3 regions of the Tardiphaga sp. GW822-FHT04G09 genome follow, and region 3 is predicted to be linked to each of the others. Evidence: predicted binding sites of a transcription regulator. Region 3 holds the regulator's gene; each other region holds the start of a gene.
The links. The regulator LexA, encoded in region 3, represses DNA repair genes until DNA is damaged. The targets are predictions, from matches to a motif close to TGTTCNNNNTGTGTTCNG.
Positions count from the first base shown of each region.

Region 1: the regulator LexA is predicted to act here: its motif matches at 4,313-4,330, upstream of recA (recombinase RecA).
Region 2: the regulator LexA is predicted to act here: its motif matches at 2,271-2,288, upstream of AC1RLZ_RS04435 (DNA recombination protein RmuC).

Region 1 is NZ_JBXAMO010000001.1:2,166-7,738, reverse strand. It holds gene AC1RLZ_RS00040 (ABC transporter permease) at 1-920, shown strand, start outside; gene AC1RLZ_RS00035 (ABC transporter ATP-binding protein) at 946-1,935, shown strand; gene AC1RLZ_RS00030 (ABC transporter ATP-binding protein) at 1,932-2,945, shown strand; gene recA (recombinase RecA) at 3,107-4,210, opposite strand; gene AC1RLZ_RS00020 (hypothetical protein) at 4,516-5,319, shown strand.
Region 2 is NZ_JBXAMO010000002.1:146,784-152,356, reverse strand. It holds gene truA (tRNA pseudouridine(38-40) synthase TruA) at 1-542, opposite strand, end outside; gene fmt (methionyl-tRNA formyltransferase) at 592-1,524, opposite strand; gene def (peptide deformylase) at 1,564-2,085, opposite strand; gene AC1RLZ_RS04435 (DNA recombination protein RmuC) at 2,319-3,533, shown strand; gene AC1RLZ_RS04430 (AmpG family muropeptide MFS transporter) at 3,610-4,977, shown strand; gene AC1RLZ_RS04425 (hypothetical protein) at 4,989-5,435, opposite strand; gene recR (recombination mediator RecR) at 5,451-5,573, opposite strand, start outside.
Region 3 is NZ_JBXAMO010000007.1:6,058-11,630, reverse strand. It holds gene AC1RLZ_RS14425 (Orn/Lys/Arg family decarboxylase) at 1-1,236, shown strand, start outside; gene AC1RLZ_RS14420 (GNAT family N-acetyltransferase) at 1,258-1,827, shown strand; gene lexA (transcriptional repressor LexA) at 2,127-2,843, shown strand; gene AC1RLZ_RS14410 (ComEC/Rec2 family competence protein) at 2,862-5,144, opposite strand; gene AC1RLZ_RS14405 (glutamine--tRNA ligase/YqeY domain fusion protein) at 5,363-5,573, opposite strand, start outside.

The DNA of each region.
Region 1 (5,573 bases), on a different contig from region 3:
CCTTCCCGCTCCGCTGGCTCGCGGCCATCGCCGACAGCGACATCTTCTATTCGTTCCGCCGCTCCAAACTCACGATGGTTGCCGCAGCGATCGTGTTCGTGCTGTTGATGATGGCGTTGTTCGCACCCGTCCTCGTAGTGCAGAATCCGTTCGATCCGGCCCAGCTCGAACTGATCAACTCCCGCATCGCGCCGCTCTGGACGGCGGAGGGGCAGAGGCCGTTCCTGCTCGGCACCGACGAACAGGGGCGCGATATCTATTCCGCAATCCTCTACGGCATGCGGATCTCGCTGGTTGTCGGCGTACTCGGCGTCAGTTTTGCGGCGGTACTCGGCATCGGGCTCGGCCTCATCGCCGGCTATGTCGGCGGCGCGGTGGACAGCCTGATCATGCGCATCGCCGATGTGCAGCTCACTTTTCCGGCGATCCTCATCGCGCTCTTGATCGACGGCGTGGTGAAGTCCGCGCTGGGCAATCACCTGGATGCATCGACCACGCTGATCGTGCTGGTGGTCGCCATCGGGCTGAGCTTCTGGGTGCAATATGCCCGCACCGTGCGCGGCTCGGTGATGGTGGAGAAGAACAAGGACTACGTTGCGGCGGCGCAGCTGATCGGCCTGCCCGCGCGGGTGATCATGATCCGCCATGTGCTGCCCAACACCATGGGCCCGATCTTGGTGATCGCCACGATCAATCTGGCGCTCGCCATCATCACCGAGGCGACGCTGTCGTTTCTCGGCTCCGGCATGCCCGACACCATGCCGTCATTGGGCACGCTGATCCGCATCGGCAACAACTATCTGTTCTCCGGCGAATGGTGGGTGATCGCCTTCCCCGGTCTCGCGCTGGCCTCGCTGATCCTGTCGATCAACCTGCTCGGCGACTGGCTGCGCGACGCGCTGAACCCGAAGCTGCAATGATATGTCGCATCCGACAGTGCCCGATATGAGCGTGCCCGTCCTCTCCGTACGCAACCTGCGCGTCGAATTCGCCGGACGGCGCGGCGTGCTGCGCGCCATCGATGGCGTGTCGTTCGATATCGCCAGGGGCGAGGTGCTGGGCGTGGTCGGCGAATCCGGCGCCGGCAAATCGGTGACGGGACTCGCAGCCATCGGACTGATAGATCCGCCCGGGCGCATCTCGGGTGGCGAGATCCTGCTGTCCGGACTGCGCATCGACAATCTGCCGGCGGAGCAGATGCGCCGGATTCGCGGCAAGCGCATCGCCATGATCTTTCAGGATCCGCTAACCAGCCTCAATCCGTTGTATCGGATCGGCGACCAGCTGGTGGAGACCATCCGCACCCATCTCAATCTGTCGGAGACGCAGGCGCGCCGGCGCGCAGTGGACCTGCTGGCAGAAGTCGGCATTCCCGCGCCGGAGAAGCGCGTCGATGCCTATCCGCATGAGTTCTCGGGTGGCATGCGGCAGCGCGTGGTGATCGCGCTGGCGATTGCGGCCGAGCCCGAACTGATTATCGCAGACGAGCCGACCACCGCGCTCGATGTCTCCGTGCAGGCGCAGATCATCGCGCTGATCAAGCGGCTCGGCCGCGACCACGGCACGGCGGTGATGCTGGTGACCCACGACATGGGCGTGATCGCCGAGACGTCCGACCGCGTCGCCGTGATGTATTCCGGGCGCATCGCCGAGATCGGACCGGTGCGCGATGTCGTACAGAACCCGCTGCATCCCTATGCCAAGGGGCTGATGGGTGCGATCCCGACGCTGACGGGCGATGCGTCGCAGCGGCTGGTGCAGATTCCGGGAAGCATGCCGCGCCTCTCGGCCATTCCACCAGGCTGCGCCTTCAATCCGCGCTGCAGTTTTGCGTTCGATCGCTGTCGGGTGGAGCGGCCGGAGCTGATCTCTGTGGGCACGCAGCAGGTGGCCTGTCATCTCTACGATCATGCCCATGCGGAGAGCGCGGCATGACGGCGCTGGTGCAGGCACGCAATCTCAAACGCGCATTCGACGTCTCGAAGCCCTGGCTCAACCGCCTCATCGAGCGCAGCCCGATGGAGTTTCTCAAAGCGGTCGACGGCGTGTCGTTCGAGATCAGGCGCGGCGAGACCTTTGCGCTGGTCGGCGAATCCGGCTCCGGCAAGAGCACGGTGGCGCGCATGGTGGTCGGGCTGCTGCCGCCGACCTCGGGCGAGGTTATCATCGACGGCGTCTCGATGAGCGATCCCGGGCAGGCCAGCGCGCGCAAACTGCTGCGCAAGCGGATCCAGATGATCTTCCAGGATCCCTATGCCAGCCTCAATCCGCGGCTGCGGGTCGATGCCATCATTGCCGAGCCGATCCGCGCCTTCGATCTCATTCAGGGCGAGCGCGACATTCGCGCCCGCGTCGGCGAACTACTGACGCTGGTAGGGTTGCATCCCGACGACGGGCAGAAATATCCGCATCAGTTCTCCGGGGGCCAACGCCAGCGTATTGCCATTGCCCGCGCGCTCGCCTCGGAGGCCGAGTTCATCGTCTGCGACGAGCCGACCTCGGCGCTGGATGTGTCGGTGCAGGCGCAGATTCTCAACCTGATGCGCGAGCTGCAGGACAAATTCGGTCTGACCTATCTGTTCATCAGCCACAACCTTGCCGTGGTCAGGCACATGGCGGATAGGATTGGGGTCATGTATCTCGGCCGGATCGTGGAGATTGCGGAAGGGCGCGAACTCTTCCGCGCACCGCGGATGCCCTATACGCGCATGCTGCTGGGCGCAGTGCCTGACCTTGCAATGTCAGGCCGTGCGCGCATTGCGATCTCCGGCGAGATTCCCAATCCGATCGATCCGCCCTCCGGCTGCACGTTTCATCCGCGCTGCCCTGAAGTGTTCGATCTCTGCCGGAAGGTCGTGCCGGATCTGGTCGACGGCGTCGCCTGTCATGCAGTCAATAAACTGATCGCGCCGCCAAGCGAGGCTGCTCCCGCCACGCGGCGATAGCTGGGACCTGAGCGCACTAAAATCAGAGCGCCTGCAAACGACAACGCGGCAGGCACCGCAGGGTATCGGCAACAGACCCCCACAGCACCCACCGCGAAATCATTCAGCCGAAAATGTCGGCTGCAAGATCGGTCCGGCAAGATCCACCGAACCCGATCCGATTAATCTTCTGCCGGCTCCTCGCCGTCGCCGCCGTCTTCGTCGCGCTCGACGGGACCGGCGAGAATCTGCTCGGCGATCAGGCCGGAATTCTGCCGGATCGAGGCTTCGATCTTGGCGGTCATGTCCGGATTGGCCTTCAGGAAGGCCTTGGAATTCTCGCGACCCTGGCCGAGACGCTGGCTGTCATAGGAGAACCAGGCGCCTGACTTCTCGACGATTCCCGCTTTCACGCCGAGATCGAGGATTTCGCCCATCTTGGAGACGCCTTCGCCATACATGATGTCGAATTCGACCTGCTTGAAGGGCGGCGCCAGCTTGTTCTTGACGACCTTGACGCGGGTGGAGTTGCCAACCACTTCGTCGCGTTCCTTGATCGCACCGATGCGGCGGATGTCGAGACGCACCGAGGCGTAGAATTTCAGCGCATTGCCGCCGGTGGTGGTTTCCGGCGAGCCGTACATCACACCGATCTTCATGCGGATCTGGTTGATGAAGATCACCATCGTATTGGATTTGTTGATCGAGGCGGTCAGCTTGCGCAGCGCCTGGCTCATCAGACGGGCCTGCAGGCCGGGCAGCGCATCGCCCATTTCGCCTTCGAGTTCGGCGCGCGGCACCAGCGCGGCCACGGAGTCGACGATCAGCACATCCACCGCGCCGGAGCGCACCAGGGTGTCGGCGATTTCCAGCGCCTGTTCGCCGTGGTCCGGCTGCGAGATCAGGAGTTCATCAACATTGACGCCCAGCTTGCGGGCATAGACCGGATCGAGCGCGTGTTCGGCGTCAATAAAGGCGCAGATGCCGCCCTTCTTCTGGGCTTCGGCCACGCAATGCAGCGCCAAAGTCGTCTTGCCCGAGGATTCCGGCCCGTAGATTTCGATCACGCGGCCCTTGGGCAGGCCACCGACGCCGAGCGCGATATCGAGGCCGAGCGAGCCCGACGAGATCACCTCGATATCCATCGAGCGATCATTCTTGCCGAGCTTCATCACCGAGCCCTTGCCGAACTGGCGCTCGATCTGGGAGAGCGCGGCCGACAGGGCCTTGGTCTTGTCCATGGAGGATCCTTCAACGATACGCAGGGCAGTCGGAGTGGTAGCCATTGATCTAGCTCCTTATGAAGGGATTCGCGACAGGGACAAACGGCAAGCGCCAAAGGACGGCAGCGCTGTTCGGGGTGAAATCAATGTACCCTATTCGTTCTATGTTCGCAATATGTTCTTTTGAGAATTTGGGTACTGGCCCGTTTCGGACCTCAGTGGCCTAGTTTGAAAATGGCAGTGGCCTGTTTTCAAAAATGTCTTAGCCTGTCGTTCACTGCGCTGGATGGATGGGCTTACCTTTGGACACCGCTCTATTTCTCACACTATTTCTTTTTGCGGTTCAGACGTCCGCTGGGGTGGCCCCGATGAAATGGCCCCAACACAAATGGCTTGCCGACTCTATTTTTTACTTGTCGGGCTTCTTCGCACTCGTCTGTTTGGTGGTATGGCTTGCAACAAACAGAGATTGGCTTATGGCTGGAGTGCAACCTTCTCATATTATCGCGACCGGCCTAGCTGTCGCGCTCGCCGGCTTGATATGGCAGTGGCGTCGATCCGAAATGCCGGATCCTCAAATTGCTACACTGCAAGAACAACTTGCGACATTTAAGAATCAAGCATCAGCGTCGCCAGACGTCAAAGTCGATGCGCCACCAAAAACACGAATTACATATTCAGAACGCGACATTCGCGAACTCTTAGACGGTCTGGCAGATGCCCACGATCTGATAGAGAAGCATATATTTCCTGCCACTTACAAAATCACTGAAGCTACAGCAAACTGGCAAGGGAATATCCCCAACAGAGGCGTTCAGGGATTTGCTAACGCCCTGCAGCAGATGAACATGGCGTTGCCAGATGAGGTTTGGAAACCAATTGACGCTCTCTTGGAAAAATACGGTCGCGTAAAAGAGCAGTTACGTTTTGCACTTGCGCTGGAACATGAAGCTGCGAGAGGCGAGGTAAGTCGGGCCTTGAAAAACGCAATTGATGCACTGCAAAAGCTCCCCGAAAACCCGTCAGAGAGCACGCGTGAATTAGTGAAACCTCAGTTCGGAGAAGCATACCGGCAAGGTGAGATTACTTATAATTGGATAACGGTTGCCCGGGACAGGATAGCCAAAATGACACAAAATCTGCGCACCAAGGGAGTGACTGGATTTGAGTAGTTAAAGCCGCCTCAGTGGGCGGCCTCTTTCATTTCGGGTGGTCGATAGTCATTCGGGACGGAAGCATCAAGTTGCTGCACCGCAGCTAGATGCCAGCCTCATCAGTCAGTCTCTGCAACAACTTGTTCTTAAAATCCCCCGGCCGGGATAACGAGGCGTAAGGTGCTTCAGTTCTTCCCAAACTCCGGAGCTATATTGCCCGCCGTACCCGACAGGTAGACTGTCTCACGAATTAGAACTTGCCGAAGTCGCGC
Region 2 (5,573 bases), on a different contig from region 3:
CCGTTCTGCGCGACGTCGAGCTGATCGAGCGTGCGGATCGGCGACTTGGCCTGGCATTCAGTATCGCGGAAAGTCGTGAAGTCGTGCCGCCCGAGCAGGCACTTGGCGGCCTCGCTCATGGCCGCGACATCGAGCGGACGCGGCACGCGCCAGACACGGCCGGCATCGACGGCGAGATTCGCCCGCCGATTGCTGATCCGGTAGACATAGTGGCGTTTGATCGCCGAGAACCGCGCCTCGAAATCATCAGGCACGATATCCGCCGACAGCACGCCGACCGGATGCGGCCGCAGATGGGCATTCATGCCGTCGCGAAAGCGACCGGGCACCAGCACTTTCGGCACGTCGCAATGGGCGACCTGGCCGAGTGCATGGACGCCGGCATCGGTGCGGCCGGCGCCGTGAACGCGGATCGGCTCGCCGCAAATGGCCTCCGCGGCACGCTCCAGCGCGCCCTGCACCGTCAGCGTCGCATTGGCCTGCACCTGCCAGCCGGAGAATGGCGTCCCGTCATACTCGATGATCATCTTGTAGCGCGGCATCAGAGCATGATCCCGAAAAGTGGCCACCGGTTTTCGGACAGGATCATGCTCATGAAAGGCGCAGCGGCGGCTTCAGCGGCGTACCGCGCAGGAATTCACTGGCCTTCATCGGCTGCTTGCCCGCGCGCTGCAGATCGATGATCCGGATCGCGCCGCGGCCGCAGGCAATCGTCAACCGATCATCCAGCAATGCGCCGGGGGCACCTGATCCCTGCGCCAGTTCGCAGCGCAGGACCTTGACGCGCACCGATTCACCTTCGATCGGCACTTCGCACCACGCGCCGGGAAACGGCGACAGACCATGGCAATGCCTGAGCACGTCACGTGCCGGCTTCGACCAGTCGATCTTGGCTTCGGCCTTGTCGATCTTGGCAGCATAGGTGACGCCGACATCGCTCTGCGGCGTCAGGCTCAGCCGGCCCCTTTCCAGCGCGCCCATGGCACGCACCATCAAGTCGGCGCCGAGCGGCGCCAGTGCATCGTGCAGGTCCAGCGCCGTCATCGCATCGGTGATCGCCAGCCGCTCGGCCATGGCGACATCGCCGGTGTCGAGACCGACATCCATCTTCATCACCATGACGCCGCTTTCGGCGTCGCCTTCCATGATCGCGCGATTGATCGGCGCCGCACCGCGCCAGCGCGGCAGCAGCGAGCCGTGCAGGTTGAAGCAGCCGAGCGGCGGCACATCGAGAATGTTCTGCGGCAGGATCATACCATAGGCGACGACGACCGCAGCCTCGGCCTCATGCGAGCGGAATTCGGCTTCCGCCTCCGGCGTCCGCAGCGTCTTCGGGGTGAAGACGGGAATGCGGAGCCGCTCGGCCTCGCGCGCCACAGGCGTCGGCTGCAGCTTCATGCCACGGCCAGCGGGCTTTGCTTCGCGGGTATAGACGGCGGCGATCTCATGGCCATGGGCCACGAGTTCGAGCAGCGTAGGCACCGCGAAATCCGGCGTGCCCATGAAGATCAAACGAAGCGACATAGGTCGGAGCCGATCTGTTGCAGCGTTACGCGGAGAAACCTACTCCGCGCGCTTGGCGAGCTTGGTGAACTTCTTCAGCACGCGATCGCGCTTCAGCTTGGACAGGTAGTCGACGAACAGCACGCCATTGAGATGATCGATCTCATGCTGGATGCAGGTCGCGAACAACCCGCTGGCTTCTTCCTCGATGGTCTTGCCGTCGAGGTCCATATAGCGGATCCGCACCGTCGCCGGACGCTCCACTTCCTCGTAATATTCAGGGATCGACAAACAGCCCTCTTCATAGACCGAGAGCTCTTCCGAGGCCGAGATGACCTCTGGATTGATGAAGACACGCGGCTTCTTGCCGTCCTCCTCATCGTCCTTCTTGGCGATGTCCATGGTGATCAGCCGCAGCGGAACCGCGATCTGGATCGCCGCCAGCCCGATCCCGGGTGCGTCGTACATCGTCTCGAACATGTCGTCGGCGAGCTTGCGCACCTCCGACGTCACCTTCTCGACAGGTTTGGAGATCAGCCGCAACTGTTTGTCCGGCAATATGATGATTTCACGAATGGCCATGGCGGGCGATTTAATCTGCGCGCCTGTCCGGGTCAATCCGTTGGAAATGCAGGGGCTTCGATGGCCGTTAACCCATCGGTAACCATGCCAATTAAGGCAGGGCTAACCGTGTCGGTTAAGCTCCACCTAACCACATTTCCTAGGCTTCGGTTAACCAGGGAAATTCATCTTGCATTAACCATAAATGTTCCCTCTTCGTTCGCTTCATCGCCCGAATCGGCTACAAGGATGGGATGAACGAGATCCTTTTCATGATCGGCGACACGCCGGTCACCACCGGCGTGGCATTGATGGGCTTCGGTGCTCTGGCGTTGGGTTTGCTGCTCACCATCGCCATCATCATCGCCCGCTCCGGTAGCCGCGGCGCCGCCATGGCCATGGCACAGGCGATCCGGGCCGATGAACTGGAGGAACGTCTCAGTGAAGTTTTGAAGGCCCAGAACGAGGCCACCGGCCGCGTCGACGCCATGGGCCAGGCCCTGGCGGGTCGTCAGGCCGACATGGCACGCGCGGTGTCCGAGCGGCTGGACTCGGTGACCCACCGTGTCGGCCAATCCATGGAACAGACCACCCGCAACACCATGGAAAGCCTGAGCGCGCTGCATGAGCGGCTGGGCATCATCGACAACGCCCACAAGAATCTCACTGACCTGACCTCGCAGGTGACGACTTTGCGCGACGTGCTCGCCAACAAGCAGTCGCGTGGCGCCTTCGGTCAGGCGCGCATGGAAAGTATCGTCAAGGACGGTATGCCGAGCGGCGCCTATGCGTTCCAGCACACCCTGTCGTCCGGCAAACGGCCGGATTGCGTAATCTTCCTGCCGGACCAGCGCCCGCTGTGCATCGACGCGAAGTTCCCGCTGGAAGCCGTCACCGCGCTGCATGACGCGCGCAGCGACGAAGAGAAGAAATATGCGGCGCAGCGCCTGCGCGCCGACGTGATGAAGCATGTTACCGATATCGCCGAGAAATATCTCGTGCCCGGCGAAACGCAGGATACGGCGCTGATGTTCGTGCCGTCGGAGTCGGTCTATGCCGAGATTCACGATGGTTTCGACGACATCATCCAGAAGGCCTATCGCGCCCGCGTCGTGCTGGTATCGCCGTCGCTGCTGATGCTGGCGATCCAGGTGATGCAGCAGATCCTGAAGGACGCGCGGATGCGCGACGCCGCCGACCAGATCCGTACCGAAGTGCTCAATCTCGGCGACGATCTCGGCCGGTTGCGCGACCGCGTGATGAAGCTGCAGACCCATTTTGGGCAGGCCAACGAAGACGTCCGCCAGATCCTGATCTCCGCTGACAAGATCGAGAAGCGCGCCGGCCGCATCGAGGAACTGGATTTCAGCAAGAGTGAGCCCGCCACCGAGGTGGCCCCGGTCATGGCCAAGACCGCCGCTCCCGACATGTTCGCGCCGCTGCCGCGCAAGATTCAGGCGGGGGAATAGAGCGCTCTTTAGCCTCTCCCCGCTCTTTGCGGGAGAGGCTAAAGAAAGCGAGCCCGAATCTGCTAATCCTCGTCCCATGACCAGCGCGCCTGACTCGTCCGAAGCCGCCCTCACCCTGAAGCCCCGTGCCTCCTGGCGTGAAAGCATGGCGGTATACACGCAGCCGCGGGTGCTGATTGTGCTGCTGCTTGGCCTATCGTCGGGCCTGCCGCTCGCGCTGTCAGGCTCGACACTCCTGGTGTGGATGCGCGAATCCGGCGTCGATCTCGGCACCATCGGGCTGTTCGCCCTCGTCGGTACGCCCTACACGCTGAAGTTCCTTTGGGCTCCGCTGGTCGACGCGCTGCATGTGCCCTTCTTCACGCGGCAATTCGGCCGCCGCCGCGGCTGGCTGGTGTTCTCACAACTGTTGCTGATCGGAGCGATCCTGCTTCTGGCGCTGACCGACCCCGCCCGCTCGCCACTGTTCGTCGCTCTTGGCGCGCTGCTGGTGGCTGCGATGTCATCGACGCAAGACATCGTCGTCGATGCATTTCGTGTGGAGAGCCTGCCGGAAAGCGAACAAGCCGCCGGCATGGCATCCTATGTCGCCGCCTACCGCATCGGCATGCTGATCTCCACCGCCGGCGTGCTGTTTCTGGTCAGCGCCTTCGAGAGCACCGGCATCGCGCGCTCCACCGCATGGATGTGGGGCTATGTGACGATGGCTGCGATGGTGCTGATCGGCACGGTCACGGCACTGGCCGCCACGGAGCCCGAGCAATCCGCGCAGGCCGAAGCGGCCACACGCGACGAGAGCGCCTTCAATCGCGTGCTGCAGGCAGCGATCGGTGCATTCTCCGAATTCCTGGCCCGCAAGGACGCCTGGGCCGCGCTGGCTTTTGTCGTGCTGTTCAAATTCACCGACGCGTTTTCCGGCACGATGACGGCGCCGTTCGTGATCGACCTCGGCTTCACCCGCAACGACTACGCCGCCATTGTCAAAGGCGTCGGCCTTGCCGCTACGCTGATCGGCGGCTTCGCTGGAGGTTTTGTCGCGCGGCGCTATTCACTGGCGGCGAGCCTGTGGATCGGCGCTGTGTTGCAGGCGCTGTCCAATCTCGCCTTCTCATGGCTCGCCATCGTCGGCGTCAATCAATGGGCGCTGGCACTGGCCATCTCGGTCGAGAACTTCACCAGCGCCATCGGCACGGTGATCTTCGTCGCCTACCTTTCGGCGCTGTGCAAAAACCCGCTGCACACCGCCACGCAATATGCATTGCTTACGGCATTGGCTGCCGTAGGACGAACTTATCTGTCGGCAGGTGCCGGCTATGTCGCGCAGGCGACGGGATGGCCGATGTTCTTCGCCATCAGCGTCATCGTCGCGGTACCGAGCCTGATCCTGCTGATCTGGCTGCAGCGCCGCGGGCATTTCGAGATGCTGGGACCGGTGCGGGTTTAGCCAAAGCGAACTCAGTTCGGCTTCGTCACCACGCTCCACTTCGTCACCAGCGCTTCGCTCATCTGCCCGGCCTGCTCGGCGCAGGCGACCTCAGCGATCTTGAGCGCCACTTCCTTGCCGACAAGCTTCTTCAGCTGCGTGGCCTGGGCGTCATTGGCAACCACGATCTCGAACGTCTCAGGTCCTGTCTCAAGATTGCACAGCCCCGCAGGCGCCGGCAGGCGACGCGGCTCGCTGACCACTTGATACACATTGGTGCGTTTGCCCTTGGCATCGCGGCTGCGCATGGCATTGAGCTGCCCGGTCAGCACGTCACCGATCTTCATCGTCTTCGGTGCCACCGGTGCGGCTGGCGCAGCTGGTGTTTCGGTCGCGCCGCTGGCAGCCGTAGCAAACAGGCCGGCCGCGCAAATCACCGCGGCCCAGGTCGGCAAAACCTTCAAGTCGTATCGTGTCATCAATGCTCTTCCAGTTTAAAACAGCGTCCGCTGCCGCATCGCGGCCGACAGCGTGCCTTCGTCAAGATAATCGAGTTCACCGCCAACCGGCACGCCATGTGCCAGCCGCGTCACCTTCACATTGGCCTCCTGCAGGAG
Region 3 (5,573 bases):
CTCAAGGAGCTCGGCCCCGATTCGCCAGGCATCATTGCCACGCAGTCGACCCACAAGCAGCTCGCCAGCTTTTCGCAGGCGTCGCAGATCCACATGAAGGATCGGCATATCCGCGGGCAGAAGCGCCGCGTCGAGCATCGGCGCTTCAACGAAAGCTTCATGCAGCACGCCTCGACCTCACCATTCTATCCGCTGTTCGCATCATTGGATGTCGGCGCGCAGATGATGAAGGGCCGCTCCGGCGAAGTGTTGTGGGACGACACGATCCGCCTTGGCATCGAACTGCGCAAGAAGATGCGCGCGGTGCGCCGCGAGTTCGAGGAGAAGGAAACCCGCGCCGAGCGCCGCTGGTTTTTCGAACCCTTCGTGCCCGAGCGCGTCGCCATTCCCGACGCAGCCAGCGAAGGCGCTGTTCACAATGTGCCCTGGGAAAGCATCGGCACCGACCAGCTGGCCACCAATCCGTCCTACTGGCAGCTCGCACCTGACGCCGCCTGGCATGGCTTCCCCGGCATGGTCGCTGGTTTCGCCATGACCGATCCGAACAAGCTGACGGTGCTGACGCCGGGCTTCGATCGCACCACCGGCGCCTATGCCGATCACGGTATCCCTGCTCCGGTGGTCGCTCAGTTCCTGCGCGAGAACCGTATCGTCCCCGAGAAGAACGACCTCAACTCGCTGCTCTTCCTGCTGACACCCGGTGTGGAAGCCAGCAAGGCCGGCACGCTGATATCGGGCCTTGTCGCCTTCAAGAAATTTCATGACGACAACGCGCTGCTTGAAGACGTCATCCCGGAATTCGCCCGGCGCAGGCCCGCGCGTTATGCGGGCATACGTCTACGGGATCTGTGCGGCGACATGCACCGGTTCTTCCGCGAGGCCAATGTGAGCGAACTCCAGACCAAGCAATTCTCCGCTGACCATCTGCCGGAGATCGCCATGTCACCTCACGATGCCGCGCGCTGTCTGGTACGCAACGACGTCGATTACCTCCCGATCGACGAAATATTCGGGCGCGTCGCGACGACGCCATTCGTTGTCTATCCGCCCGGCATCGCGACGATCGTCCCCGGCGAACGGCTCACCGACCGCTCAAAGCCGATGATCGACTATCTCCGGATGTTCGAGACCTGCTTCAACACCTTCCCGGGCTTCGACGTCGAAATTCAGGGCATCTACCGCAAGGTCGACGCCAATGGCCGGATCCGGCTTTACACTTACGTGGTCTCCGAATAGGGAGCACGTAAGGAGCCTGATTTGCCAACGGAACTCGAACAGCCGGTCGTCATTCGACCATCACGCGACACCGACGTCGATGCCATGCTGGCGATCTATCGCCGGCACATCCGGCAAGGCGTCGAGGAAGGCGTCAGCGACTCCGACACGCCGCAGCCCGACGATCTCAGGGACCGGCGCAAGAACCTGCGCAGCAAACGGTTCCCGCATCTCGTCGCCACGCAAGGCGGCGAGGTCGTGGGCTACGCCTATGTGGTGCTGTTCCGCAAACGACCGGCCTATCGCTACACGGTCAAGCATTCGATCTATATCCACCACGGACACGTCGGCCAGGGCATCGGCCGACTGTTGATGCGCGAACTCATCGACGTCTGCGCGGCGGCCGGCTTCCGGCAGATCATCGGCTATATCGATGCCGACAACACGGCCTCGCTAGGCCTTCATGAGAGCTTCGGCTTTGCCCGCGTGGGCCTGCTACCCGGTGTCGCCTATCGCTCCGGCCGCTGGGCCGACACGATTATGGTTCAGCGCTCGCTGGCCACCGGCTCCACGACTCCGCCGCCGCCCGTCGGGCGCGTGACGTCCGCATAGCGCAAGCTACGGCAGGAGGTTTTCGGTATCCGGCAAGAGATCGACGACCGGCCAGGAACAGCCCTCAGCCGCGCTCAACGCGCTTTCCGTTGACGGCAAATTAAGCATTGCGGAACACATATGGAACATATAGTGTTCGTTCATGATTTGTTTCGAGATTCTGTGGCTTTGAGTAGTTTGAGAGTGCCCGAACTCGCGCAACCGATCTTCGAATGATCGCCTCTGGATGGAGGCTCACCGTTCGAAGGCCCTTTGAAACGCACGCGGCGGCCGACACCGTCAACTGAGGATGGCTTCAGATGCTCACGCGCAAACAATACGAACTCCTGCGATTCATCGATCAACGGCTGAAGGAAGCCGGCGTCCCGCCCTCCTTCGACGAAATGAAGGATGCGCTCGACCTGCGCTCCAAGTCCGGCATTCACCGTCTGATCACGGCGCTGGAAGAACGCGGCTTCATCCGCCGGCTGCCGAACCGCGCCCGCGCCATCGAAGTCATCAAGTTGCCAGAGCTCGGCGCGCCGGTTACTGGCGGTACCGGCCGCCGCGGCTTCACACCCAGTGTCATCGAAGGCACGCTCGGCAGGGTGCGTCCGGCCGCCAGCATCGGTAGCGGCGATGATGATAACGGTCGGACTGTCGCCATCCCGGTGATGGGCCGGATCGCGGCAGGTACGCCGATCGAGGCCCTGCAGACCCGCAGTCACACCATCAGCATGCCCGCGGACATGCTTGGCTCCGGCGAACATTACGCGCTCGAAGTGCGCGGCGATTCCATGCAGGACGCCGGCATTCTGGACGGCGATACCGTGCTGATCCAGCGCAACGAGAGCGCCGACACCGGCGACATCGTGGTGGCCCTGATTGACGACGAGGAAGCCACGCTGAAGCGCTTCCGTCGCCGCGGCGCGTCGATCGCGCTGGAGCCGGCCAACGACGCCTATGAAGTCCGCATCCTGCCACCCAACCGGGTCCGCATTCAGGGCAAGCTGATCGGCCTGTACCGGCGCTACTGAGGATGTCGCATCGGCGGGCTACTGATCTTCGGGTTGAAGATCAGTTTCCGCCGGCGTCGCATCGAGCGGCCGGCTTTGCCGCGGACGCCCCGTCTGTGGCGTGTCGGGTGATGGCTCATCGGGAATGGCACGCGACCACGGGCGATCCAGGCCGCGCGGCCGCACAGCGTCGATAGCAAAGCCGTTCGCCGTTCGCTGCACACTCATCGCACCATTTCGTTGCAGGCGATCCTGATCGATCACCAACGCACGGCAATCCTTTGGCGGTTGTTTCGTCGTGATGATGAGCGCCGCTTTCTCGCAGTCATCTGTGAATGCCCCCGGCTGCAGCACCAGTGCCACCAAAGCACCATCAGCGAGCGGCGTGATGCATCCGTCGCGGTCGCAGGACACGCCATGGCTGAGAGAGCCATCCGTCGGCAGACGCGCATCTGCATCGCCGGCGAGCCACTCTTTCAGCAGAAACGTATCCTTGGCGCTGCGCATCACGCGCAGAAGCCCGTCCCTGCCCCGTACCGCGACGCTGTGACCGTCACCCGAGATCAGCACATCCGGCTGCTTGACTAGCAACGCCCAGACAATCGAGAGCGCCAGCACGCCAGCCCCCACGAAGCGCAACGGCGTGCGCAGCAGTCCGAGGACGATGATGCCGATACTGGCTAATATCAGTGGTCCGGTCCCGAAGGCCGGCATCCGGCCGATGGCCCCGGGCAACGCGGCGACCCATTGCGCGACCACGATCATCCACTGGATGCCGAGATCCATCATCCCCCAGAACACGCCGTCAAAGCCGAACGGCATGGCCACGAGCCCGAGAATGCCGGCAGGCATCACAAGCGCGGAGACCACCGGCATCGCCAGCAGATTGGCGAGGACGCCGTAAGGCGTGACGCGATGAAAGTGAAACGCGGCATAGGGCGTCGTGGCGAGGCCTGCCACCAGCGAGGCCAGCACGAGCATTGCAATCTCGCGTCCACCCCATAGCGCCACGCGCGCTGTCGCGGAATGATCGGGCGAGGCAAACAGCGCGGGCATGCCAATCTGCACCAATGCGACCAGCCCCAGCGTCGCGGCGAATGACATCTGGAAACTCGGATGAATCAACGCTTCGGGCGCCACGATCAGTACGATCATCGCGGCTACCGCCAGCGTGCGGAACGTCACCGCGCGGCGATCGACCATGACGGCGATCAGCACCACGGCCGTCATGAAGAACGAACGTTGCGTCGCGACCTCGCCGCCGGACAGCAGCAGATAGAACAGCGCTGCGAACAGCGCCGCCGCTGCCGCGACCTTCTTGATCGGGAATGTCACCGTCAGCACGGGGATCAGCGCCAGCAGCGCGCGTATCGCGAAGAACACCACGCCGGCGACGACGGCCATGTGATAGCCGGAGATCGAAAGTACGTGACCGAGGCCGGAGATGAACATCGCGTCGTTGACGTCGGTGGAAATTGCATCGCGGCGCCCCGTGAGCAGCGCTGTCGCAATAGCGCGGTTGTCGCCTGTAAGCGCGGTACGGATTCGTGCGTCGATGGCGTCGCGCAGCCCCTGCATGGTCGCCGAATAGCGTAGCGTCACACTCGGCTGTATCGGCGGATCGACGGCCTTGATGCCGCCCGTCACAAAACCGGACGCGCCGATCCCTTGAAAATACAGATCGCGTCCGAAGTCGTAGCTGCCCAGCCGGAGCGGCGACAGCGGCGGCTGCAGCCTTGCCTTCAATTCGACGAAACGACCGACGGCAGGCGCCGTCCCTTTCTTCACCGAGAGCCGGACACGCGTCAGCTTTGGTGCGGCGCGCGGGCTGTCCATCGTCGCGACGCGCAGCACGAAGCGATCCGTGCGCTCCCGCTCTTCATGGGTTTCCACAAAGCCGGTCAACGCGACGGAATAGAGCGGCTTCGCCAGAACCTCATGCCCCACGCGCGAGGTCTTCACGGCGGCCACCGCAAAGCCGGCTGCGATGGCTGCAACAAGCATGATCGGTGGAAACCATCGTTGTCGCCGCAGCAGAAACGCGGCCAAGCAAAGAAGGCTCGCTGTCGCGGCGGCAACCCAGGCCACCGGTTCGCGCTCGGCGGCAAAATACAGCGCGATACCGGTGCCGAAAGCGATCGGCACCCAGGGCAGCAAACGACCGGGACCGGCTTCGGCCTGCACCCATGTCCGGAGCTTCTCGAAGCGCAAAGTTGACGACGACGCTGACGGAAGAGCAGTGCCTGCCGTGGCCGGCGGCGGCCATGTGGTCGCCGTACCGGATCGGCCCCGCCGCTGTTGCTGATCCCCGCCCCGCGCCATCGAACGCCCGCACGCCACGCTCGCCCTCCCGAATGCTATCGGAAGGGCTGCCGGCGACTAGCGGAACGGATGCAGAATCCGAAAACTAATCCCTGGGGCTGCCGAGGGCCGTAGGATGGGTAGAGCGTCTTCGCGAAACCCATCAACACCAAACATGACCGTGATGGGTTTCGCACCGGCGCAAGCGCCCCGGTGCTTTACCCATCCGACACCTGAGCTCAGGCGAGCTTGGCGTAGCTGTCGCGCAGACCGACGGTGCGGTTGAAAACGAGCTTGCCCGGCGCTGAATCCTTGTCACGGCAGAAGTAGCCCTGACGCTCGAACTGCACGACGTCGCTCGTATTGTCACTCGCCAGCGCCGGCTCAAGCATGGCGCCGCTGAGTGTCTCCAGCGACTCCGGATTGATCTGCGATGCGAACTCGGCCGCA